Beijerinckia sp. 28-YEA-48: one gene and its partner. The protein of the gene in region 1 interacts with the protein of each later gene in a pairwise test. Links are inferred from orthologs where the notes say so. Each region holds a gene or a part of one and is shown on either strand. Other genes may lie near its edges.

Evidence for each region.
Region 2: the proteins of BLW50_RS23690 (region 1) and ssb interact in binary tests that used the Escherichia coli proteins (3 or more experiments, as listed by UniProt). The link is inferred for Beijerinckia sp. 28-YEA-48 from one-to-one orthologs.

Annotation. Positions count from the first base shown.
Region 1 is NZ_FNSI01000001.1:5,045,304-5,056,515, forward strand. The notes cover bases 6,983-9,960. They hold BLW50_RS23690 (primosomal protein N'), read left to right. Parts: upstream 6,983-7,328; coding sequence 7,329-9,593; downstream 9,594-9,960. Other genes in these bases: BLW50_RS23685 (3-hydroxybutyryl-CoA dehydrogenase), read left to right, coding at 6,983-7,280; BLW50_RS23695 (hypothetical protein), read right to left, coding at 9,615-9,960. Also shown: BLW50_RS23655 (phospholipase D-like domain-containing protein), read right to left, coding at 1-513; tRNA (adenosine(37)-N6)-threonylcarbamoyltransferase complex transferase subunit TsaD, read right to left, coding at 515-1,573; hemC (hydroxymethylbilane synthase), read left to right, coding at 1,715-2,629; BLW50_RS23670 (uroporphyrinogen-III synthase), read left to right, coding at 2,633-3,349; BLW50_RS23675 (ABC transporter substrate-binding protein), read left to right, coding at 3,949-5,091; BLW50_RS23680 (NAD/NADP-dependent octopine/nopaline dehydrogenase family protein), read left to right, coding at 5,185-6,279; more of BLW50_RS23685, read left to right, coding at 6,276-6,982; more of BLW50_RS23695, read right to left, coding at 9,961-10,289; BLW50_RS23700 (aldehyde dehydrogenase family protein), read right to left, coding at 10,722-11,212.
Region 2 is NZ_FNSI01000001.1:2,295,540-2,308,332, reverse strand. Bases 4,488-7,220 are described here. They hold ssb (single-stranded DNA-binding protein), read left to right. Parts: upstream 4,488-5,467; coding sequence 5,468-5,974; downstream 5,975-7,220. Other genes in these bases: BLW50_RS10875 (E22 family MetX-like putative esterase), read left to right, coding at 5,990-7,108; uvrA (excinuclease ABC subunit UvrA), read right to left, coding at 4,488-4,922. In the rest of the region: BLW50_RS10895 (2-oxoacid:acceptor oxidoreductase subunit alpha), read left to right, coding at 1-411; BLW50_RS10890 (2-oxoacid:ferredoxin oxidoreductase subunit beta), read left to right, coding at 408-1,463; more of uvrA, read right to left, coding at 2,025-4,487; gyrA (DNA gyrase subunit A), read left to right, coding at 7,268-10,027; BLW50_RS10865 (HAD family hydrolase), read left to right, coding at 10,027-10,695; BLW50_RS31035 (sce7726 family protein), read left to right, coding at 10,823-11,527; BLW50_RS10850 (GlcG/HbpS family heme-binding protein), read left to right, coding at 12,586-12,793. UniProt on the Escherichia coli protein: Plays an important role in DNA replication, recombination and repair. Binds to ssDNA and to an array of partner proteins to recruit them to their sites of action during DNA metabolism. Acts as a sliding platform that migrates on DNA via reptation.

The DNA of each region.
Region 1 (11,212 bases):
GACGGCGTCGCGGCCTTCGATCAGCAAGAGATCATTGTCCTGATACTGGCCACCGCTGACCGAGAAATTAGCCGAGCCGGTGCGCAGGATGCGACTGTCCACGTGATAGGCCTTGAGATGCATCAGATCGTTGCCGCCGGTTTTGAGGCGGGCTTCGACACCGTTCTGGCCAACCAGCGACCAGAAGGCGGGATTGGCATCTGGCCGGCGCAGGGCCGGCTGGTCGGGATCGAAATAGAGCCGGACTTTGACGCCGCGCCGTGCCGCATCCGACAAAGCTTCGACGATGCTGCGATCGGTCAAGACATAGCCGGTGAAATCGATGGTCTGTCGGGCGCCGGCGAGAACAGCGCGATCGATCTCGCGCAGATTGTCGCGCGGGGCGTAGAAGATGCGCAGGCTCGCGGTGACGCGATCGACATCGAGTGGGCCACGCGCCCCGCCCGGCGTCAGGCCGAAGATGGCGAGGGCGAGAAGAACGGTTTTGATGCCTGAATGCAGCGGACGCCGCATGTCACGCCTTTCCGTTGTGAACCCGTTGTGCGTCCGGATCGAGCGGCCAACGCGGCTTTGGCGCGAAGTCCATGCCGTCCTCGAAGCCGGCGCGCAGCCGCTCAATACCGGTCCAGGCGATCATCGCGCCATTGTCGGTGCACAGATCCGGCGGCGGCATGACGAGCGGCAGGCCGGTTTCCGCGCCGAGGCGCGCCAGCGCCCGGCGGATCGCGCCATTGGCGGCGACACCGCCAGCGATGACCAGGGCGGTCGGATAGCCGTGGGCGGCGCGGAAAATGCGCAGGCCGGCGCGCACGCGGTCGATCACCATGTCGACGACGGCGGCCTGGAAGCCGGCGCAGATATCGGCGGCGTCGCTTTCGGTGATAGCGCCGAGCCGATCGGCTTGCAGACGCACGGCGGTCTTCAGGCCCGACAGCGAGAAATCGGCATGGGGGCGGCCCTGCATGGGGCGCGGAAATTCAAAGCGGCGCGGATCGCCGCGATCGGCCATGCGCTCCACCTGCGGACCGCCGGGATAGGGCAGGCCGAGCATTTTGGCGACCTTGTCGAAGGCTTCGCCAATGGCGTCGTCAACCGTGGTGCCGATGCGCGTATAGGCGCCAACGCCCGTGACGGCGATGAGCTGGGTGTGGCCGCCAGAGGCGAGCAGTAGCAGATAGGGGAAGTCGACCTTGTCGGTCAGCCGGGCTGTCAGCGCGTGGGCTTCCAAATGATTGACGGCGACGAAGGGCTTGCCGGCGGCGAGCGCCAGGGCCTTGCCGGTGGTCAGGCCGACGATGACGCCGCCGACCAGCCCGGGGCCGGCCGCGGCGGCGACCGCGTCGATGGAGGCCATCGTCGTGCCGGCCCGTTCCAGGGCGCGGCGGATGATGTGGTCGATCAGATCGACATGGGCGCGGGCGGCGATTTCGGGCACCACACCGCCATAGGCGGCGTGTTCGGCGATCTGGCTCATCACCTCGCTGGAGAGGATTTCGCCACTGCCGTCGGGGCGGGTGGCCACCACCGCCGCCGCTGTCTCATCGCAGGTTGTTTCGATTCCCAGAACGCGCATGCGACACTTGTAGACTGTCCGGATGACGCTTGAAACCCTATAGTCCGGCCAGTTTTTAGGTAAGACGTGTCAAATCAAGGACGAGAGAGCAAAATGCGTTTCTGGAGAAACGCATTTGCCTACAATTTGGCGAAGAGAAGAATGAATTTGATCCGAATCGGGACGCGCGGCAGCCAGTTGGCGCTGGCGCAGGCCCATGAGACCCGCCGCCGCTTGATGGACGCCCACGGCCTGGCTGAGGCTGCGATCGAGATCGTCCCGATCCGCACGACAGGCGACATGATCCAGGACCGGGCGTTGGCGGAGGCCGGCGGCAAGGGCCTGTTCACGCGCGAACTCGACGCGGCGCTGGTCGAAGGACGTGTCGATCTGACGGTGCATTCGTCGAAGGACCTGCCGACGATTCTGCCCGATGAAATCGAAGTCTCGGTCTATCTGCCGCGCGAAGATGTGCGCGACGTGCTGATTGCCCGCGATGTCACGCGCATTGCCGATTTGCGCCAGGGTGCGCGCGTCGGCACGGCCTCGCTGCGCCGGGGGGCGCTGATCAAGCGGCTGCGTCCCGATGTCGAGATCGGTCTGCTGCGCGGCAATGTGGAGACGCGGCTGCGCCGGATCAGCGATGGCGATTTCGATGCGACCTTGCTGGCGCTCGCGGGCCTCAAACGTTTGGGGCTTGAAGATCGCGCCGCCGCCATTCTCAGCACCGACGAATTTCCGCCAGCCGTCGGGCAGGGCGCCATCGGCATCACCGCGCGCAAGAACGATGCGGCCACCCGGGCGTTGCTGCTGCCGATCGGTGATGAGCCGACCGGCCATGCGCTGACAGCGGAACGGGCGTTCCTGCGCGTGCTCGATGGCTCGTGCCGGACGCCGATCGCTGGATTGGCTGAGGTGAAGGGCGATCGCCTGACATTCTCGGGCATGATCCTGCGCACCGATGGCAGCGAATGGTTCGATATCGCCGACGAAGGTCCGGCCGTCGAGGCGCAGGCGATCGGTGAACGCGCGGGCCGCGCCTTGCTGGCACGCGCGCCCGCCGACATTCTGGCCTGACCCATGCGCGTCCTCGTCACCCGGCCGCAAGGGGATGCCGAGAGTACGGCGACGCACCTGGTGCAAGCCGGGCATGAAGCGATCATCGCGCCGGTCCTGCGCATCGTGCCGACCGGGGCCACGGTGCCGGGCGCGAATGATGCAAGTGTGGATTATGATGGCGTGATCATCACCAGTGTCCATGCGTTCGATGCGGTGATCCCGGATGCACGGTTTGCGTTTCTCTTCGATAAACCGCTGCACTCCATCGGCACGCGCAGCATCGCATTGGCGCGACGGGCCAATATCTTCGAGGATGGCCTCAATGGGCGCGATGCGGCCGCGCTCGGCAAGATGCTGTTGCGCGAGATGCCGCGTGGGACGCACCTGCTTTATCTCGCTGGGCGCGATCGCAAGCCTGATCTTGAATTGGCTTTGTCGGCGGGCGGGCTGCGCGTCGAGATCGCGGTGGTCTATGACGCGCGTGCGGTCGAGACCTTGCCCGATGTGGCGGTGACAGCGCTGCAAGGCGGCGCACTCGATGCGGTGTTGCATTATTCGCGGCGCAGCGCCTCTATCTTTGCCGACCTGGTCGTCGATGCCGGGCTGAAGGATCAGGCCGCGCGGCTGCGCCACGTGTGTATTTCGTCCGACTGTGCTGCCGGTCTTGTCCGTTTGAATGTCGCTGCGGCGATTGCGGCGGCTCCGACCGAAGCGGCGATGATCGCCCTTCTGGCCTGATCGATCTCTTTCAAAAAGCTTGGTGGGGACGTGTTTTGACGCACGATGCCATCTATTCGATTGGCGCTGCTTGTCTTTTGTCAGGCGAAGCGTCAGCTTGCCTCAAATAAATCCTAGACTCTTCATGCATGAAATAATATTCTGAATCTTGTTCGGTTCATGCCGGGTTGCAGAATATAAAATAGAGCCTCAAACAGGCCGATAAATAGCAGTAACGGAGGTTTTATGAGCCTTTCTGGAGGGAGCTATCCGGTCTTGTGTGTCGGTGCCGACGCGCAGACTCTTTGGGATTTCATTTAGGTCCAAACTATTCCGTCTCTCTTCGTGAAAGAGAGTACGTAGGCTCGCGCTGGGGTGGTGTCTCGATGGATTGGCAGGGAGTTAGGGCCATTCCGGCATGTCGCCGCGATCGCAAGTCGCACGTCTTTCTTCCCGTCCAAACGTTGTTGCCGCCACGCGTTTCGTGTGGCGTCCGGCAGGCTTTTGCCTTGCGTCAGTGAAGGGCGCTGATGCGAAGGGAAGAAGCCTCAATGCATTGATTTTGGCGTTGCTTGGGTTTTGGCGTTGCTTGCAACGGTTCATGCTGTGGAGAGGTCGTTATGCGCAGGCTTATGTCGGCAACAATTCTCACGGGGAGCATTCTCCTTGCGACGGGTGCACAAGCGGAAATCAAGGTTGGCTTCATCACATCCCTGAGCGGAGGTGCGGCGGCCCTTGGCATTCCTTATGGGAAAGGGATGAAGGCGGCGCAAATCTACAAGCGCCAGATTGGTACGGAGACCATTAAAGTCATCGAACTTGACGATGCGTCTGATCCGTCCGCCGCGACACGCAATGCGCGCAAGCTCATTGAGGAAGAAAACGTCGATATTCTGATCGGCACGAGCACGGTGCCTTCGAGTATTGCGATGACGGCCGTTGCCAAAGAGCTGAAAGTGCCGATGATCGCCCTCTCTCCCATCAGTTCGGCGGATGCGGACCAATGGAGTGTGACGGTGCCGCAGTCGCCGGTGCTGATGGGGAAAGTGATCGCCCAGCGTATGAAACGCGATGGCAAAACCAAAATCGGATATATCGGCTTTTCCGACTCTTGGGGTGATCTCGTTTATGATGGAGCCAAGCAGGCTGAGGCGGAGGGGCTCATCAAAGTTCTGACGAACGAACGCTATGCACGAACCGATACCTCGGTCACTGGCCAGATCCTCAAGATCCTCGCAACTCAGCCTGATGGTGTTCTGATCGGTGGGTCTTCAACGCAGGCGGCCCTGCCGCTGATCGAGCTGGCAAAACGCAGCTATAAAGGTGGGCTCTACGGGTTGGCGCCGCTCGTCAATGCGGACTTCGTTCGTGTCGGTGGCAAATCGGTGGAAGGCGTCAAGGTGACGATCGGGCCCGTGGTCGTGGCCGAGCAATTGCCGGATACGCATTTTGCCAAGGCTTTGTCGCTGGCTTTTCGCGATGCCTATCAAAAGGCGAATGGCGAGGCGACGACGGACGGGTTCTCCGCTTACAGCTTCGATGCATGGCTGGTTTTCACCAATGCGGCAGAGCGGGCCTTGCGCAATGCCAAGCCGGGTACCGCTGAGTTCCGTAGCCAGCTCAGAGACGAGATTCTGAAAACGAAGGAACTGGCTGGCGTTCATGGGGTCTACAATTTTTCCAAGGGCTCCAGCTACGGCGTCGATGAGCGCTCGCTCGTGATCGTCCAGCTCGTCAATGGCGTCTGGAAATATGAGCCGTGATGGCTCTTTGGATCGCTTAAGTTTGGGAAAAAGGAGCCGGTTCTGAATCATCAGAGCCGGCTCTCGCGCGGGTTTATCTGAGGAGGTCATGGAATGCGTATTGCCGTTATCGGAGGGGGAAATGGATCGCTTGCGGGAGCCGCTGATTTCGCTCTAGCCGGTCATGAGGTCGCCCTCTGGCGTCGCGGCGAGGCGGATGTCGCCAAGCACCGTGCGCTTGGTAACAAACTCGTCGTGCGAGATTTCTCCGGCACGCGCAACGCAACGCTCGCCATGGTCACCAGCAACGTGGCCGAAGCGCTGAAGGGAGCCGAGCTGATTTTTTGTCCTGTGCCTGCGACAGCGCATGAAGATCTGGCGACCGTGATCGCGCCGCATCTGCGGTCGGGCCAGGTTGTCTTTCTGCCGCCCGGCACATTGGGCTCGCTCATCTTCGCCAAGGCCGCGAAAGAAGCGGGGACCGTCCAGGGCGTGGCTTTCGCCGAAACTGGAACGCTTCCTTGGCTGGTGCGCAAACACGGTTTCGCCGAGCTGCTCATCACGACGCGCGCGACACGCTTGCCCACGGGCGTCTTTCCGTTGAAGGCCCATGATCATGCGATCGCAGTTATCAGCAAGGCTTTTCCCGGGGCGATCGAAACCTGCGGCGATGTCCTTTCGGCCGCGCTGATGAATGCCGGCCCGGTCATCCATCCGCCGCTGATCATTATGAACGCGGCGCCGCTCGAGCATTTTCCCGAGTGGGACATTCACAACGAGGGCACGCAGCCGTCGGTGCGGCGGGTGACCGATCGGCTCGATGCCGAGCGCGTTAAAGTGCGTGAAGCGTTGGGCTATGGCGCACCGCATTTTCCGCTGTCCGATCACTATCGGAAGGATGGCGATGAATGGATGTATGGACGCAACTCGCATAAGCAGCTCACCGACTCGGGCGACTGGCGCGAGAAGATCGTTCTGACCGAACATCGCTACATGATGGAGGATGTGCGTCTCGGCCTCTCCCTCCTTGCTTCCGTGGCCGATCTGGCCGGTGTCGAGGTTCCCGTCGCGCGGGCGATGATGTCAGTGGGTGCTGCCATCTGTTCAGATGATTTCGAGAACAACGGTCGGCCGCTGTCGAAAGTCGGCTTGCCCTCGCTCGATCGTGCCGCCATCACGCAGTTCCTGCACAATGGGTACGACGCATGACGGGCGCGACATCCAAGACCAAGCCGGAGAATATCGTCGCCGTCGGTGCCGGCCGCATGGGGCGTGGCATCGCCATCGTTTTCGCTTATGCGGGCCATCCCGTTACGCTGCTCGATTATAAAGAACGCCCCGCGGCGGAATTCGCGGCGCTGGCAGTCGATGCGCGGGCGGAGATCGTCGAGACGCTGACTTTGCTGTCGGAGATCGGTCTGTTCGAGGGCGGTCCGTCCATCGAACAGATCGCCAACCGTGTTCGCTTCGTCGCCAAGCCAGACGCGGCAGCCGTCTTGGCCGCAGCCGACATTGTCTTCGAGGGCTTTCCAGAAGTCCTCGAGCTGAAACAAGCGGCTCTGCGGGATGTGTCCCGGCAGTGTCCCCCGACAACGATCATCGCGTCGACCACATCAACGATCCTGGTCGATGATCTGGCGCCGGCGGTGGAGATCCCACAGCGTTTCCTGAACGCCCATTGGTTGAATCCGGCTTTCATCGTGCCGCTGGTGGAAGTGTCGCCGGGCAAGGAAACGAGCGCCGAGACCTTGCAGCGCCTGAAGGAGCTTTTAGAGCGTATCGGTAAAGTGCCGGTGGTGTGCGCTTCGAGCCCTGGCTACATCGTGCCCCGCATTCAAGGCATCGCCATGAATGAGGCCGCGCGTCTCGTCGAGGAAGGCGTGGCCTCAGCCGAGGACGTGGAGAAAGCCGTGAAATATGGCTTCGGCTTCCGCTTCTCGGTGCTGGGATTGCTCGAGTTCATCGATTGGGGTGGGGGCGATATTCTCTATCACACGAGCAAATATCTCACGGGCGCGTTGAATGACCGGCGCTATTCGGCCCCGTCGATCATCGAGCGCAACATGGAGGCTGGCCGGATCGGGTTGAAAACCCAGCAAGGCTTTCTCAATTACGAGGGCATGGACGTGCCGGCCTATCGCAAGGAGCGCCTGGCCGCGTTCGTCGAGCGCCTGCGCCATCTGGGGCTGACGCGGACGCCGGTCGTCTAGACTAGCGATCCGCCTTGCTGCCGCCGCCGGCCTGTGATGGAAGGCGGCATGGTGTTAGCAGCGGGCGAATCAGGATCGGCCACCGCCGTCAGTTACGTCGTTGACGTGCTGGTGCCGGTCGCGGTCGACACCGCCTATTCCTATCGGGTTCCGGCGGGGATCGACTTGCAACCGGGCGATTTCGTCGAAGTGCCGCTCGGCACCCGCGAGGCGACGGGGATTGTCTGGAGCGTGCGCGCGGCGCCGGGCGGCAATCTTAAAGCGGTGATCGCCAAGCGCGATCTGCCGTCTGTCCGGGAGCCGCTGCGCGCGCTGATCGACTGGATCGCCAAATGGACCCTGGCGCCGCGTGGCATGGTGCTGCGCATGGGCGTGCGGGCGCCCGATCATGCCGGACCTGAGCCGGTGCGCATCGGCGTGCGTCTGGCGGGCGATCCGTCCGCGCCGCAGCTGCCACGGCGGATGACGCCGGCGCGGGCGCGGGTGATTCAGGCAGCGGAAGGCGGATTGTTGATCGGTAAATCCGCTCTGGCGGAGGCGGCGGCCTGTTCCGCTGGCGTCATCGACACGCTGATCGACGAGGGCACGCTGGAAACCGTGGCGCTGCCGGCGGAGCCTGTGGCTTTGCCGCCCGATCTCGATTTCGCCGTGCCGCGTTTTGAGCCCGGCCAGCAGGCGGCGGCGGACGCGCTGGCGCAGGCGGTGGCGGAAAAAGCTTTTTCGGTCACTTTGCTCGAAGGTGTCACCGGCTCGGGCAAGACGGAGGTTTATTTCGAGGCGGTCGCGGCGGCGCTGCGCGCCGGCCGGCAGGCGCTCATCCTGATGCCTGAAATCGCCCTGACCGGCCAGTTTCTCGACCGTTTCGCCAAACGTTTCGGCGTCCGCCCGGCCGAATGGCATTCTGGCGTTTCGGCGCGCAAGCGGGCGCGGATCTGGACCGGGGTGGCGTCAGGCGAAGTGCGGGTGGTGGCGGGAGCCCGCTCGGCGCTGTTCCTGCCCTATGCCGATCTCGGCGCACTGATCGTCGATGAAGAGCACGAGCAGGCCTACAAGCAGGAAGATGGCGTCGCCTATCACGCCCGCGACATGGCGGTGGTGCGGGCGCGGCTGGAGAATGCGGCGGTGGTGCTGGCCTCGGCGACGCCGGCGCTGGAAACCCGGGTCAATGCCGAACAGGGGCGCTACCGCTACCTGAAGCTGGAAGCGCGCTTCGGCGGCCGGTCGCTACCGCAATTGCAGGCCATCGACATGAAGTCTGGTGGGCCACCGCGCGGCAAATGGATTTCGCCGCGTTTGGCCGCCGCCATGGACCAGGTGTTGGAAAGGGGCGAACAGGCGCTGCTGTTCCTCAATCGGCGCGGCTATGCGCCGCTCACCCTGTGCAATGCCTGTGGCCACCGCTTCCAATGCCCGCAGTGCACGGCCTGGCTGGTGGAACACCGTTTCCGCCGGGCGCTGGTCTGCCATCACTGCGGCCATATCGAGCGCCGGCCGGACGTCTGTCCCGAATGCCATACGACCGACAGCCTGATGGCTTGCGGCCCTGGTGTCGAACGCCTCGCCGACGAAGTGGCCGAGCGGTTTCCGGGCAAGCGCGTGCTGGTGCTGTCGTCGGATTTCCCCGGCGGTACCGAGCGGCTGCGGCGCGAGATCGAGGAGATCGCCAATGGCGCCTTCGACATTGTCATCGGCACCCAGCTGGTCGCCAAAGGCCATAATTTTCCGGGCCTTACCTTGGTCGGCGTGATTGACGCCGATGTCGGTCTTTCAAGCGGTGATCCCAGAGCCGCCGAACGCACGTTCCAGATGTTGCAGCAGGTTACGGGCCGGGCCGGGCGTGGCGAGAAGCCCGGCATTGGCCTGGTGCAGACCTGGCAGCCGGATCATCCGGTTATCAAAGCCATCCTCTCAGGAGATTCCGAACGGTTTTATGCCGAGGAGATCGAGCAGCGCCGCCGTGCCGGCCTGCCGCCCTTCGGCCGTCTGGCGGCACTGATCGTGTCCGGCAACGACCGGCTCTCGGCCGAAACCCATGCGCGCGCCCTGGTGCGTGCCGCCAATGCGGTTCCCGATACGGAGCGCTGGCGGTTCGCCCGGCACGGCGCGCTGCCGGAAGAAGATGACATGGTCTTGCTGGGGCCGGCCGAAGCACCGATCGCGGTGGTGCGCGGGCGCCATCGCTTCCGACTGCTTCTGAAGGCGCCGCGTTCGGCGGATTTGCAAGGATTTCTGCGCGCCATGCTCGAGGCGGCGCCGCCCGAGCGCGGCGGCGTGCGCGTTCAGATCGATGTCGATCCGATGAGCTTCATGTAACGGGGGTGCGCGCGTCTTTATTCAGGGCGCGCTTGTGGTCGCGGTCAGATCGAGCTTCGGCGGGCCCAATTTCTCGATGACGGAGCTTTCTTCGGCCGGGTCGGTCTTGGCCTGGAATTCCGTCGATTTGCCACGCGAATGGATGACCAGCGGCGACATCGGATCGCCTTCCGCCGCTGCCGTTTCGAGCTGGCGCAAGGTGAAGGCCCGCTGCAGCTTGGCGAGATCGGTGCGGTTACGCAGCCGTGATTGGGCCAGGGGGCGGAACGGATTCTTGCGCGACGACGCGCCTTCGTAAACCGCGATACCCGTCGCGGTGACGACAATGTCGCCAGAGCGCAGGGTCGGGTCTTGCATCAAAGCGGCTGTAATGCCTTGTTTTTGCGCCACATCGGCGAGACGGCGGACGGTCTGCAGGTCGCGGGCGATTGTCGGGCTCGGGCCATCGGCATTGGCCGACAGAGGCTTGGTGCGTTTGGCATCCCTGCGCGCTTTGTCGTGAGCGAGAGGCTCGCCATGCGGCCTGGCCGCAGGCGGCGGCGCATAGACAGGCTGCCGTGGCTGCTGATTGCCGAAGAGGAAATCAAAGAGACCGGCCTGGGCCGGAGCGGTGCTGACGAACTGGATTGTACCCGCGAGGAGTAAACAGGCAGGCCAAGAACGCTTCACCGAACGCACAATCACAGTCGGTTTCATCGTCGCTTCCCCAATAGCGGGCCACCAACCCGACACGCTTACACAATGTATACACATAAACGAGACACTCTAACCTCGGCAGCCATGCTTTTGTCTATGGCCTGGTGTCTCAGAAAACGGAATTTTGCACCTGTTGAAGTAAGATGGTTACTTCTCATGGCATCGGCGCTTGTCCAATTCGAGGCAAGTGTGAAAGTTCCATCGCGTTGCGAGACAGCGCGACATCACTTTTTCGATCTTCGATGAAACTTTCATAACGGATCCGGCCGGTCTGTGCGTTAACGCACGTCCGCGCGCCGGGAAGGTTCCGAAATCCACAGTGGAGAGGGTGGGGCCTCGTCTGGGCGGGCTCCCCAAGCATTTTGAGCGAAGTGACTTACGGTGGGGCGCGGACGCGGGAACTTTGTATTCTCCCGCGTCCGCCCTTTTTATTTATCCCTGCGGCACGTTGATGATCTGCGGCTCCATATAGGACTGCACGCCCATCACGCCGTGTTCGCGGCCCATGCCCGATTCCTTGAAGCCGCCGAAGGGAATATCCGCTTCCGAGCCGACATGGTGGTTGATCCAGACCGTGCCGGCCTCGATCTGCGCCGCCACTTCGGCGCCCTTCTTCATGTCCTTGGTCCAGACCGAAGCGCCGAGACCCATGCGGGTATCATTGGCGCGGGCGATGGCGTCATCGAGGCTGGAATATTTCATCACCGGCAGGACCGGGCCGAACTGTTCCTCGGTGACGAGGCGCGTGTCGTCCTTGATATCCGCGATGATCGTCGGCTCGAGGAAATAGCCGGGGCGGTTCAGCTTGTGGCCGCCAGCGATGACGCGGACGCCGGGCTGGCGCTTGGCGTCTTCGAGTACGTCGATCACCTTGTCGAACTGCATCTTGTTCTGCAGCGGGCCCATCTGCACCTCAGGCTCGA
Region 2 (12,793 bases), 2.8 Mb from region 1 along the record:
CGCCTGGCGAAGAAGTTCGACACGGCGAAAGGCTTGGTGCCAGCGCCTGTGGCGCGGCCGGCCAGCCGCAAGACCGATCTCGGCGTCATCTATTTCGGCTCGACGGCGCCGGCGATGAATGAGGCCGCCAACATGCTGGCGGCACGCGGCATCCACCTCGACCTCCTGCGCGTGCGCGGCTTCCCGTTCTCTCGCGAGGTGACGGATTTCATTGCCGCCCACGAGCGCGTGTTCGTGGTCGAGCAGAACAAGGATGGGCAATTGCGGACGTTGCTGATGGTCGAATGTGGCATCGACCCGGCGCAACTCATGCCCATCGTCCATTTCGACGGCAATCCGATCACGGCGCGCTTCATCGATCGCGCCATCGGTGAAGCCGTCAATCAGATCAAGGAGAGGGCGATCCCGTGACCTATCTGCCCAAGCCAAAATTCCATCATCCCGACATCGAGACCAATGAGCTGGGGTTCACCCATCGCGACTATGAAGGGCCGATCTCGACGCTCTGCGCCGGTTGCGGTCACGACTCCATTTCGGCCGCGATCATCAAGGCCTGTTTCGAGCTCAGCATCGAGCCGCACCGCGTCGCCAAATTGTCAGGCATCGGCTGTTCGTCGAAGACGCCGACTTACTTTCTCGGCCAGTCGCATGGCTTCAACACCGTGCACGGGCGCATGCCTTCGGTGCTGACCGGCGCCAATATGGCCAACCGCGAATTGCTTTATCTCGGTGTGTCGGGTGACGGCGACAGCGCCTCCATCGGCTTTGGCCAGTTCGCCCATGCCATCAGGCGCGGCGTCAACATGGTCTATATCGTCGAGAACAACGGCGTGTACGGCCTCACCAAGGGGCAGTTCTCGGCCACCTCCGACAAGGGGTCGAAGAGCAAGAAGGGCGTCGCCAATACGGACTCGCCCATCGATCTCGTCGCCATGGCTTTGCAGCTTGGCGCCACCTTCGTGGCGCGCTCGTTCTCCGGAGACAAGGGCCAGCTCGTGCCGCTGATCAAGGCGGCGATCGAACATAAGGGCGCGGCTTTCATCGACTGCATTTCGCCCTGCGTCGCCTTCAATAACCATGAAGGCTCGACCAAGAGCTTTGACTATGTGCGGGCCCATAATGCGGCGCTGAACACGCTCGATTTCATCACTGGCAAGGCGCCGATCACCGCCGATTACGCGCCAGGCACGGTGGAAGAGGTGAAGCTGCACGATGGCTCGACCATCAAGCTGCACAAGCTCGCCGCCGACCACGACGTGCGTGATCGCGGCGCCGCCATCAACGCGCTGCACCGGGTGCAGTCACGCGGCGAGATCGCCACAGGGCTCATCTTCCTTGATGATCAGCCCGATGATCTGCATGCCAATCTCAATACGGTGTTGAAGCCGTTGAATCGCCTGTCGGACGCGGACTTGGTGCCGGGCAGCGTGGCGCTCGACAAGATCAACGCTGGGCTGCGGTAGAAGCTTCGGGGTATGCCGAAGCCTGCGTGTCATTCCGGACACTTGCGGTGCGAGTGATCCGGGAACCGGGGGCGTGTGACGCATATCCCACGTCGAAAATTAGGCTTGTGCCGCAATCACTTCCCATGATTCGGCCGCGCGCTCTGGGCATTGGATCGCCCTCCATGTCGCAAAGGGAAGTGATCTCAGGCGTGCCCTTGACAGTGATCTTGCATGGGGTTGTTCCTCAGAATTGCGCTGAACCCCCTCCCTGAAGAGAGGCGGCACGCACGCGGGCGTCCGGTCCCGGATGGACATGCTCGACGGTGGTCTTCTGTTTCCGGTCCAAGAGCCGTTCCCCCCGTTGCGCGCCGCAGCGAATCTCCAGCCTAAAATAGGAGGGGAGGGCGGCGGATTTATGGTTTTGCTTTGAGACGTTCTGCGGGGCGGTAGGGCGCTAGGCCACCTCTCTTGCAGGTGCGCCACTGTAAACAGCATGCGTCGTTTGCCCCTGGTTCCCGGATCGCACCTGCGGTGCGTCCGGGATGACACCATGGCTTCGGCCTCTGCCTAAAGCGGCGATTACTCCGCCGCCGCCTTGCTCACCTTCTCGTTCTTTTCCGCCACCGCCATCGGCCGGCGCGCCAGCACTTCCTTGAGGAAGTGGCCGGTGTGCGAGCGTGCGTTTTTGATGATGTCTTCCGGCGTGCCGACAGCAACGATTTCGCCACCGCCATCGCCGCCCTCCGGGCCTAGGTCGATCACCCAGTCGGCGGTCTTGATCACTTCGAGATTGTGCTCGATGACGACAACCGTATTGCCTTGGTCGACCAGCTCGTGCAGCACTTCCAGCAGTTTCTTGACGTCGTGGAAATGCAGGCCGGTCGTCGGTTCGTCGAGAATATAGAGCGTGCGCCCGGTTGAGCGGCGCGACAATTCCTTCGACAGTTTGACGCGCTGCGCCTCGCCGCCCGAGAGCGTCGTCGCCTGCTGTCCCACCTTGATATAATCGAGGCCGACGCGCGCCAGCGTCTCCATCTTCTCGCGGATCGTCGGCACGGCCTTGAACACCTGCCGGGCTTCCTCGACGGTCATGTCGAGCACGTCGGCGATGCTGCGCTCGCGATATTTCACTTCCAAGGTCTCGCGGTCGTAACGCTTGCCCTTGCAGACGTCGCAGGTGACGTAGACGTCGGGCAGGAAGTGCATCTCGATCTTGATGACGCCATCGCCCTGGCAGGCTTCGCAGCGCCCGCCCTTGACGTTGAAGGAGAAGCGCCCCGGCTGATAGCCGCGCGCCTTGGCTTCCGGCAGGCCAGCGAACCATTCGCGGATCGGCGTGAAGGCGCCCGTATAGGTCGCCGGATTGGAGCGCGGCGTGCGGCCAATCGGCGACTGATCGATGTCGATCACCTTGTCGAGATGTTCAATGCCCTCGATCTTGTCGTGGGGGGCCGGATGTTCGAGTGCCCCGTTGAGCTTGCGCGCCACGGCCTTGTAGAGCGTGTCGATGATCAGGGTCGACTTGCCGCCACCCGACACGCCGGTGATGCAGGTGAACGTGCCCAACGGGATTTCCGCATCGACATTTTTGAGATTGTTGCCGCGCGCGCCAATCACTTTCAGCTTGCGCCCCGGCTGCGGCTTACGCCGCGTCCGCGGCACCATCACCGATTTGCGCCCGGTGAGATAATCGCCGGTCAGCGATTTTGGATCGTTGAGGATGTGCTGCGGCGTGCCTTCGGAAACGATGTGGCCACCATGAATGCCGGCGCCAGGCCCGACGTCGACCACATAATCAGCCGTCAGAATGGCGTCCTCGTCATGTTCGACGACGATGACCGTGTTGCCGAGGTCGCGCAGCCGGCGCAGCGTGTCGAGCAACCGGGCGTTGTCGCGCTGGTGCAGGCCGATCGATGGTTCGTCGAGCACATAGAGCACGCCGGTGAGGCCGGAGCCGATCTGCGAGGCGAGGCGAATGCGCTGGCTTTCGCCGCCCGACAACGAGCCGGAATTGCGCGCCAAGGTCAGATAGTCGAGGCCGACGTCGACCAGGAAGATCAGCCGCTCGCGGATTTCTTTCAGAATGCGGCCGGCGATCTCGTTGCGCTTCTTGTCGAGATGCTGCGGCAGGTCGGTCGCCCATTGCGCGGCATGGCGCACGGAAAGCTGGGCGATCTCGCCAATATGCTTGCCGTCGATCTTCACGGCGAGCGCTTCCGGCTTCAGGCGATGGCCTTGGCAGGCGGCGCAGGGGGTATCAGCCATATAGCGGCCGATTTCCTCGCGCGCCCATTCGCTTTCGGTTTCGAGATAGCGGCGCTCGAGATTGCGCACCACGCCCTCGAACGGCTTCTTCACCTGATAGGCGCGCAGCCCGTCGTCATAAGCGAATTTAACTTCCTCCTCGCCGGAGCCGAACAGGATCACATCGCGTGCCTTCTTCGGCAAGCTGTCCCATGGCTCGTCGAGGCGGAACTTGTATTGCTTGCTCAGCGCTTCCAAGGTTTGCAGATAATAGGGCGAAGAGGACTTGGCCCAGGGCGCGATGGCGCCCTTGCGCAGGGTCACCTTGCCATCGGGCACGACGAGATCTGAATCGATCTTCTGCTCGAAGCCGAGGCCGGAACAGACCGGACAGGCGCCGAACGGATTGTTGAACGAGAACAGGCGCGGCTCGATTTCCGGAATGGTGAAGCCGGAGACCGGGCAGGCGAATTTCGATGAGAACAGGATGCGCTTGGGCTCGCCCTTGGCGTCCTTCTCATCGGCGAATTCGACGACGGCGATGCCGTCGGCCAGTTCCAGCGCCGTCTCCATCGATTCCGCCAGGCGCGCGGCGATATCCGGCCGCACGACGATACGGTCGACCACGACGTCGATCTCGTGCTTGAACTTCTTGTCGAGGGTCGGCGCGTCGGCGATCTCGTAATAGGTGCCGTTGACCCGCAGGCGCTGGAAGCCGCGCTTCATATATTCGGCGATCTCCTTACGGAACTCGCCCTTGCGTCCGCGCACCACCGGCGCCAGCAGATAGAGCCGCGACTTATCCGGCAGCGCCAGCACCCGGTCGACCATCTGGCTGACGGTCTGGCTTTCGATCGGCAGGCCCGTTGCCGGCGAATAGGGAATGCCGACGCGCGCCCACAGCAGGCGCATATAGTCGTGGATCTCGGTCACCGTGCCGACGGTGGAGCGCGGGTTCTTCGAGGTGGTCTTCTGTTCGATGGAAATGGCTGGCGACAGGCCGTCGATCTGGTCGACGTCCGGCTTCTGCATCATTTCCAGAAACTGCCGGGCATAGGCCGACAGGGATTCCACATAGCGCCGCTGCCCTTCGGCATAGATCGTGTCGAAGGCGAGCGACGACTTGCCGGAGCCCGACAGGCCGGTGAACACCACCAGCTTGTCGCGCGGAATGGTCAGGTCGACATTCTTGAGATTGTGCTCGCGCGCACCGCGCACGGTAATCGAGCGCATGTCGACAGGCGCGGCAACGGACCGGCTGAGGCCGGGCAGGGACGGGGCGGCGGCAGGCTTGGTTGCCGATGGTTTGGCGACCGAAGGCTTGGCGACCGATTTGGCGTCCGATTGGGCTTTCGGGCTGCGCGCGGTTTTAGCGCGCGGCTTAGCATCTTTCATGGGGCGGTCCGGCGGATTGGGGTTCCGTGAATGTAGGGTGCGGATCGGGCAATGCCATGTCGCAGCCCCGATATTCACAAGCTTCACCCTATATAGGTGCTCGTTTCTGTCAGTGCTTGCAACGCGGATGCTAATCGACTAGAACAAATATAGAACATTGTTCCGGTCCTGTCGAGCGCTGTGGACAACAGGTCGCCCCTGGCAGGCGGCGCTCACGGCCGGCATCGGGACAGTTTACGAGAGAAGCATGTGGCGCGACGCGGAGCGGACGCGCCAGAGCGGGATGCGACGGCAATCCCGCTCCAGATGGAAATCGATCACATGTTCGATTGGGGATCTTTTCGATCCTAGGTCACGGTGATCCTGGCAATATGGAGAGCGTTATGGCGGGCAGCGTCAACAAGGTCATTCTGATCGGCAATCTTGGCCGTGATCCTGAAGTGCGGCGCACGGGCAATGGCGATGCGGTGGTCAATTTTTCCGTCGCCACGACCGAATCCTGGCGCGACAAGGCCACCGGCGAGCGCAAGGACCGGACCGAATGGCACAATGTCGTCATTTTCAATGAAGCCCTGGGCAAGATCGCCGAGCAATATTGCAAGAAGGGCACGAAGGTTTACCTCGAAGGGCAATTGCAGACCCGCGAATACACCGACAAGGACGGCAACCAGCGCAAGTCGACCGAAGTCGTGTTGCAGCGGTTCCGTGGCGAGTTGACCCTGCTCGACAGCCGTCGCGACAGCGAGGAGCGTGGCTCCTTCAGCGGCGGTGGTGGCGGCGGCGAATTTGGTCGCTCCTCGCCGATGGAACAGCGTCGCGCCCCGTCGGGTGGTGGTGGCGGTGGTGGCAGCCGCGCCCCGGCGCCGATCGACGACGACATCCCGTTCTAGTCGTCACGTTTAGGCATGATCGTCGAGAAGCGCGTCTTCGAACTGCCGCGGCTGGAAACAGTGAGCGGCGCGACGATCCAGGATGTGCGGGTCGGCTACGAGACCTATGGCGCGCTCAATGCCGAGCGCTCCAATGCGATCCTGATCTGCCATTATTTCTCAGGCACCAGCCACGCCGCCGGGCGCTATCGCGAAAGCGATGTGTTGCCCGGTTATTGGGATTATCTGATCGGCCCCGGCAAGCCGATCGACACCGACCGCTATTTCGTCGTGTCGAGCGACACGCTGGTCAATCTCAGTGCTTATGATCGCACGGTGACGACGACCGGCCCTGCGAGCACGGATCCGGCCACCGGCAAGCCCTACGGCCTGTCCTTTCCCTTCGTCACCATCGCTGATTTCGTGCGCGTGCAGAAAGCGCTGCTCGATCATCTCGGCATCGCCCATCTGCATGCGGTGATGGGGCCGTCGATGGGCGGTTTGCAGACCTATGAATGGGCGGCCAGCTTTCCCGATATGATGGATCGCATCATCCCGGTGATCGCGGCGGCAGATTCTGGCCCCTGGCTGACCGCCTGGCTTGATGTCTGGGCCTCACCCATCCGCGTCGATGCCAATTGGAACGGCGGCGATTATTACGGCCGCCAGCCGCCGCTGCGGGGCCTCACCGAAGCTCTTAAAATCGTCACCCTGCACGCCAACCACTGGCACTGGGCGGAGAAATATATCGGCCCGCGCTGGGCCGACGAGGCGCGCGATCCTCTGGCCGCGCTCGACAACCGCTATCGTATCGAGCAGGTGCTGGAGGAGGCCGCCGCCGGTCGCGCTGCTGTCTCCGACGCCAATCATTTCCTTTATCTGGTCAAGGCCAACCAGAGCTTCATTCCTGGCCGAGGCGCGGGCGCCACCAGCGCCGCCGAGGGGCTGAAGCGGATCAAGGCGCCAGCGCTCGTTCTCTACGCGCCCGATGATCAAGTCTTCGCCGCCGAATGGGTGCGGCGCACGGCGCAGACCATCGCCGCCAATGGCACGCCGGTCGAGACGGCGGAGATCGCGGGTGATTTCGGCCATCTCAACGGTGTCCTCGGCCTGGCCAAACTGGGGCCTAAAATCGCCGAATTCCTGGCCCGTTAGTCGATCGCGGGCGCGGCTTTTTCGCGCTCATTTTCGCTATCAATAACATATTGAAATAATTAAAATATTTTGGGCCGGAAACGGCGCTCCGAATTAGCTTTTCGCAGCGGGTTCGGATACATTGCACCATTCGATTCTCATCATTGGACCAACCCCGCTTTGGCCGATCCTACCGACCCGCAAAATCCCGGCTCCGACCAGCCCGGTTCCGATATTCGCCCCGTTTCCATCGTCGATGAGATGCAGCGCAGCTATCTTGATTACGCCATGAGCGTGATCGTCAGTCGCGCGTTGCCCGACGTGCGCGACGGCTTGAAGCCTGTGCATCGTCGCATCCTCTACACGATGTACGAGAGCGGGTTCACGCCGGACAAGTCGTTCGTCAAATCGGCGCGGCCGGTCGGCGATACGATGGGTAAATATCACCCGCACGGCGACCAATCGATCTACGACGCCTTGGTGCGCATGGCGCAGGTCTTCTCCATGCGCCTGCCGCTGGTCGAAGGGCAGGGCAACTTCGGCTCGATCGACGGTGATCCGCCGGCGGCCATGCGTTACACGGAATCGCGTTTGGCGCGTGTCGCGCTGTCGCTGCTTGCTGACATCGACGAAGAGACGGTCAATTTCCAGCCGAACTACGACGGCAAGGATATGGAGCCGACGGTTCTGCCGGCGCGCTTCCCCAATCTGTTGGTCAATGGCGCTGGCGGCATCGCCGTCGGCATGGCGACGAACATTCCGCCGCATAATCTCGGCGAAGTCATCGACGGCGTTTTCGCGCTGATGGAAAAGCCCGAGATCACGATCGACGAACTGATCGAGATCATCCCCGGGCCGGACTTCCCCACCGCGGGCTCGATCCTGGGCCGTGGCGGCATTCGCGCCGCCTATCATACCGGCCGCGGCTCGATCCTGATGCGGGCGAAGGTGGAGGTCGAGCAGGTCCGTAAGGACCGCGAAGCCATCATCGTCACCGAAATTCCCTATCAGGTGAACAAGAAAGTCCTGATCGAGAAGATCGCCGAACTCGTGCGCGACAAGCGCCTCGAGGGCATTTCCGATCTGCGCGACGAGTCCGATCGCGACGGCATGCGCATCGTCATCGAGATCAAGCGCGACGCTGTCGCCGATGTCGTGCTCAATCAGCTGTGGCGCTACACGCAGATGCAGTCGTCGTTCGGCGCCAATATGATCGCGCTCAACGGCGGCCGTCCCGAGACGCTCAATCTCAAGGATTTCCTGCGCGCCTTTCTCGACTTCCGCGAGGAAGTCGTCACCCGCCGCACGAAGTTCCTGCTCGGCAAGGCGCGTGACAGCGCCCATGTGCAGGTTGGCCTGGCCATCGCGGTCGCCAATATCGATGAGGTGATCCATCTCATCCGCACCTCGCCGGACGCAGGCGCTGCGCGTGAAGCCTTGATGGGCCGCGATTGGCCGGCGCGCGACATGGCGCCGTTGATCGAATTGATCGCCGATCCGAACCACAGCATCAATGCCGATGGCACCTATCGCCTGTCGGAAGCCCAGGCCCGCGCCATTCTCGAACTGCGCCTGCAGCGCCTCACCGCGCTCGGCCGTGACGAGATCGCCGAAGCCTTGAATAAGTTGGCGGCCGAAATCGCCGATTATCTCGATATCCTGCGCTCGCGTGCCCGTGTGATGGAAATCATCCACAACGAGCTCGAAGAGATCAGGAAGGGGTTCGCCACGCCGCGCCGCACCGTCATTCTCGAGACCGATGCGGACATGGAGGATGAAGACCTCATCCAGCGCGAAGAGATGGTCGTTACCGTCTCCCACGCTGGTTATGTCAAGCGCGTGCCGCTGTCGGCCTATCGGGCGCAGCGTCGCGGCGGCAAGGGTCGCTCGGGCATGCAGACGCGCGAGGAGGATTTCGTCCATCGCATGTTCGTGTCCTCGACCCATCAGCCGGTGCTGTTCTTCTCCTCGCTCGGCCAGGCCTATAAGGAAAAGGTGTGGCGTCTGCCGCTGTCGGCGCCGCAGGCGCGCGGCAAGGCGCTGGTCAACATCCTGCCGCTCGATCAGGGCGAGCGGATCACGACGATCATGCCCTTGCCCGAGGACGAGGCGACCTGGGAAAAATACGACGTCATGTTCGCCACGACCCGTGGCACCGTGCGTCGCAACAAGCTCAGCGATTTCGCGCAGGTCAATCGCGCCGGCAAGATCGCCATGAAACTCGATGAGGGCGAAGCCATCGTCGATGTGAAGATGTGTTCCGAGGACGACGACGTTCTGCTCACCACCGGCAAGGGGCAATGCATCCGCTTCCAGGTCGGCGATGTGCGCGTGTTCAAGGGCCGCGATTCCATGGGCGTGCGCGGCATCAATCTGGCCGATGGCGATGTCGTCATCTCGCTGGAAATCCTGCGCCATGTTGATGTCAGCGCCGATGAACGCGCCGCCTTCATGCGCATGCGCCGCGCCGTCGCCGGGGAAACCGAGGAGACGGGCGAGGCCGTCGATTCTGGCGAGGCGGAGGAGGAGACCACGGGTGCGCTCACCCTCTCGCAGGAACGCTATGTGGAACTGTCGGCGCTCGAAGAGGTCATTCTCACGGTCTCGTCGCGTGGTTTCGGCAAGCGCTCTTCGTCCTATGAATATCGCACCGCCGGCCGTGGCGGTAAGGGCATCGCCGCCATGGCGGTCAATGCCCGCAATGGCGAGCTTGTCGCTTCGCTCACGGTCTCGGAAAGCGATCAGATCATGCTTGTCACCGATGGTGGCCAGTTGATCCGCTGTCCGGTGGCGGGCATCCGCATTGCCGGCCGCGCGACGCAGGGCGTCATCGTCTTCCGCACCGACGAGAGCGAGAAAGTGGTCTCGGTCGAACGTATCGGTGAAGACGGCGAAGACGAAGGCGAAGCGAACGGTGACGCGAGCGCCGGGTCGGAATAATGGCTGTTGTTGAAACCGGCTTTGATCTCGTCATCTTCGATTGCGATGGCGTGCTGATCAATTCGGAAGAGATCGCCAGCCATGTCTGTGCCGACGCGGTCGCCGAGCTCGGCCTGATCATGACGCCGTATGACTACGCCAGCCGTTACGCCGGCATGCCGGTGGCGGAAGCCTGGCGCCGGGTTGAGGCCGATAGCGGTCGCCCTCTGCCGGAAGGTTTTCGCGAAAAGGTCGATACGGAAATCCATCGCCGTTTCGATATCGAACTGGCGGCGATCGACGGCATGGCCGAGGTCCTGCGCGCCAGTTCGTATCCGCGCTGCGTCGCCTCTTCGACGCGTTTGTCGCTGCTGCAGAAGAACCTGGCCAAGACGGGCCTGATCCAATTTTTTGAGCGCGGCGTGTTCTCGGTCTCCCAGGTTAAGCGCGGCAAGCCGGCGCCTGACGTCTTCCTCTTTGCCGCCTCGCAGATGGGCGCCGATCCGGCGCGCTGCGTTGTGATCGAAGATTCCGTCGCAGGTGTCACCGCCGGCCGGCGTGCCGGCATGGATGTGATCGGCTTCATGGGCGGCGGCCATTCGTCGCCAGCGATCAAGGCTTCACTGGAGCAGGCAGGCGCGCGTCGGATCGCGGCCAATGCAGCCATGTTGAAGCCGCTTCTCGCCTGACTCTCACATTCGCGTGTGGCTGCGGGGCAAGTCTGTCGACAACAGGCTTAGGTTTGTTGACCATCCGATCAATGAACGGTTAATCCCTTGTACATAAGCTTTATAAGGGCAACGCGGTGGTAAGCGAATGCATGACGGAGATGTAAGGCGAGCTGTTCTCGCGCATCTGGCCGATATTTATGGCGCTGATCCTTCGACGCGAGTTGTCGAAGAGATGGGCGTTTGGTCCGGCACCGTTCGGGTTGATATCGCGGTCGTCAACGGTAAACTCTCTGGATATGAGCTGAAAAGTAACTCCGATACATTGGAGCGCCTTCCGTATCAGGTGGAGATCTACGGAAAGGTGTTTGACCACATGACATTGGTAGTCGGCGACAAACATGCTGAGAAAGCCCTTCGAATAATACCGAAGTGGTGGGGATGTGTGATGGCCAGCATGCACGATGGAAAGGTCAAGCTGAAATCAAAGCGCAAAGGTCGACAAAACCCACAGCCTGATCCTTCGGTAGTCGTGCAAATGCTTTGGAAGGACGAAGCTGTTGCTGTGCTGGAGAAGCACGGGCTGGCAAACGGTTGGCGTTCGAAACGAGCGGGCGAGATTAGCGCCCGCCTCCTATCCGAGATTCCATTCCGTCAGTTGAGGGATCACGTCCGAGACGCACTTAAGGTTAGGCAGAGGCTAGGGCAATTGGCTCCTAGTCAGTTCGATATGCCTATTGACACTGAAGCCGACCCAGCTCCCAGGGCTTCCAGGGGAAGCAGTCGGGTTGTTAGCAACGGCGTCGATCATGTGGTCTCCCCAGCAGTGAGCCAAAGGGAAACGGTTTGGTAGTTTCACTATGTCTTTCGCATGGCTGCGGTATTGCTGATCCCTGGGCTTGGAGCCCGGTCCTTTTGTCCTGACGCCGTGGTACACTGCGAACTCTGATGTCAGTGTGTATTTCACGTTAATCGGGACGGGTCCCGCTATGCCCTCAGTAGCTGCGTCTGGGCCAATCGTGGCGTAGTCGCCAAAATCCAATTGATACGAGAGGCTAGCTTTCTGGAGCGCCGACCATAATGCGAGTTCCGAACGGGCCAGCATGGTTCTGCCGACAGGATATCCGGACAGTGTAGCTGGAATGCTGCCTCCGGACACCGTAACTGAACGCCAAGCTCCCCCTTTGTGCAATGCCACAAAGGCTGCGTGGACTGGAGCTCCAAGCGCTAAGACACTTGCAACGCTTCCGCCAAGATCGACGATGAGATCGGTTTCTCCCAATGGGATTGGCCAAGATGACACCCAGGTAGCAGCGGATGTCATCTGGTCCAATGAGACTCGCAGAGCGATACCGCGCCCATCGGCCTTAAATGATCGTATAATAGCTTGATTATAACTTGGGGTGCGGTGCAATCGTGTTGAAGGTATCAAGTGCAGGCCTAAGCCATTCGTGCTTTTTCGGATAGTATCGAGGTCGTGGCTTGATGCTGTTTCGGCAAGGTTTCCTGCATCCAGGTAGAACGGTGTTTTCCCCCACACATCTTCGACCTGCTTAGCGAAATAGTCTGATGCGGAAAGTGGTATCTTTGTCGTGGATACAGTCGTTTTCTTTTGCTTGCGTGGGCCGCCAAATTGAGCCTGCATGAGCACAATATGCGGTGTCACACCATTGCGTCCTGCGCTGCTCAACTGACTAATCGCAGTCCGCTCGCCCTGCTTCCACTTCAAAATCGGAAGATATCGAACTCCCATTCCAAGCCCTCCCTGTGTCCCCAGGAGAAAAGCTATCTGATGATATTAGCTTTGCGAAGCATAAATATCGTTGACCGAGCTTTTAGCATTACGCTTGCCGTCCGCTGATGAGGCGGTAGGCTCACGCGTCGCCCTGGGGAGGGCGAGGAGGGATCTTCATGACCATTCGGCTCGCGCTGGCCTGTGCCGGCATTCCACTGTGCGCTTTGTCTGTTGGCGCGCAGGCGCAGACGTCAACTCTGATCAGCCAGCGCAATTTGTCCTTTGATGCCGCCCTTCAAGCCGCGACCACGGCTCTCGAAACCTGCCGCAAGAATGGTTTTCGCGTCACGGTGACGGTGCTCGATCGCAGCGGCCGCACCCGCG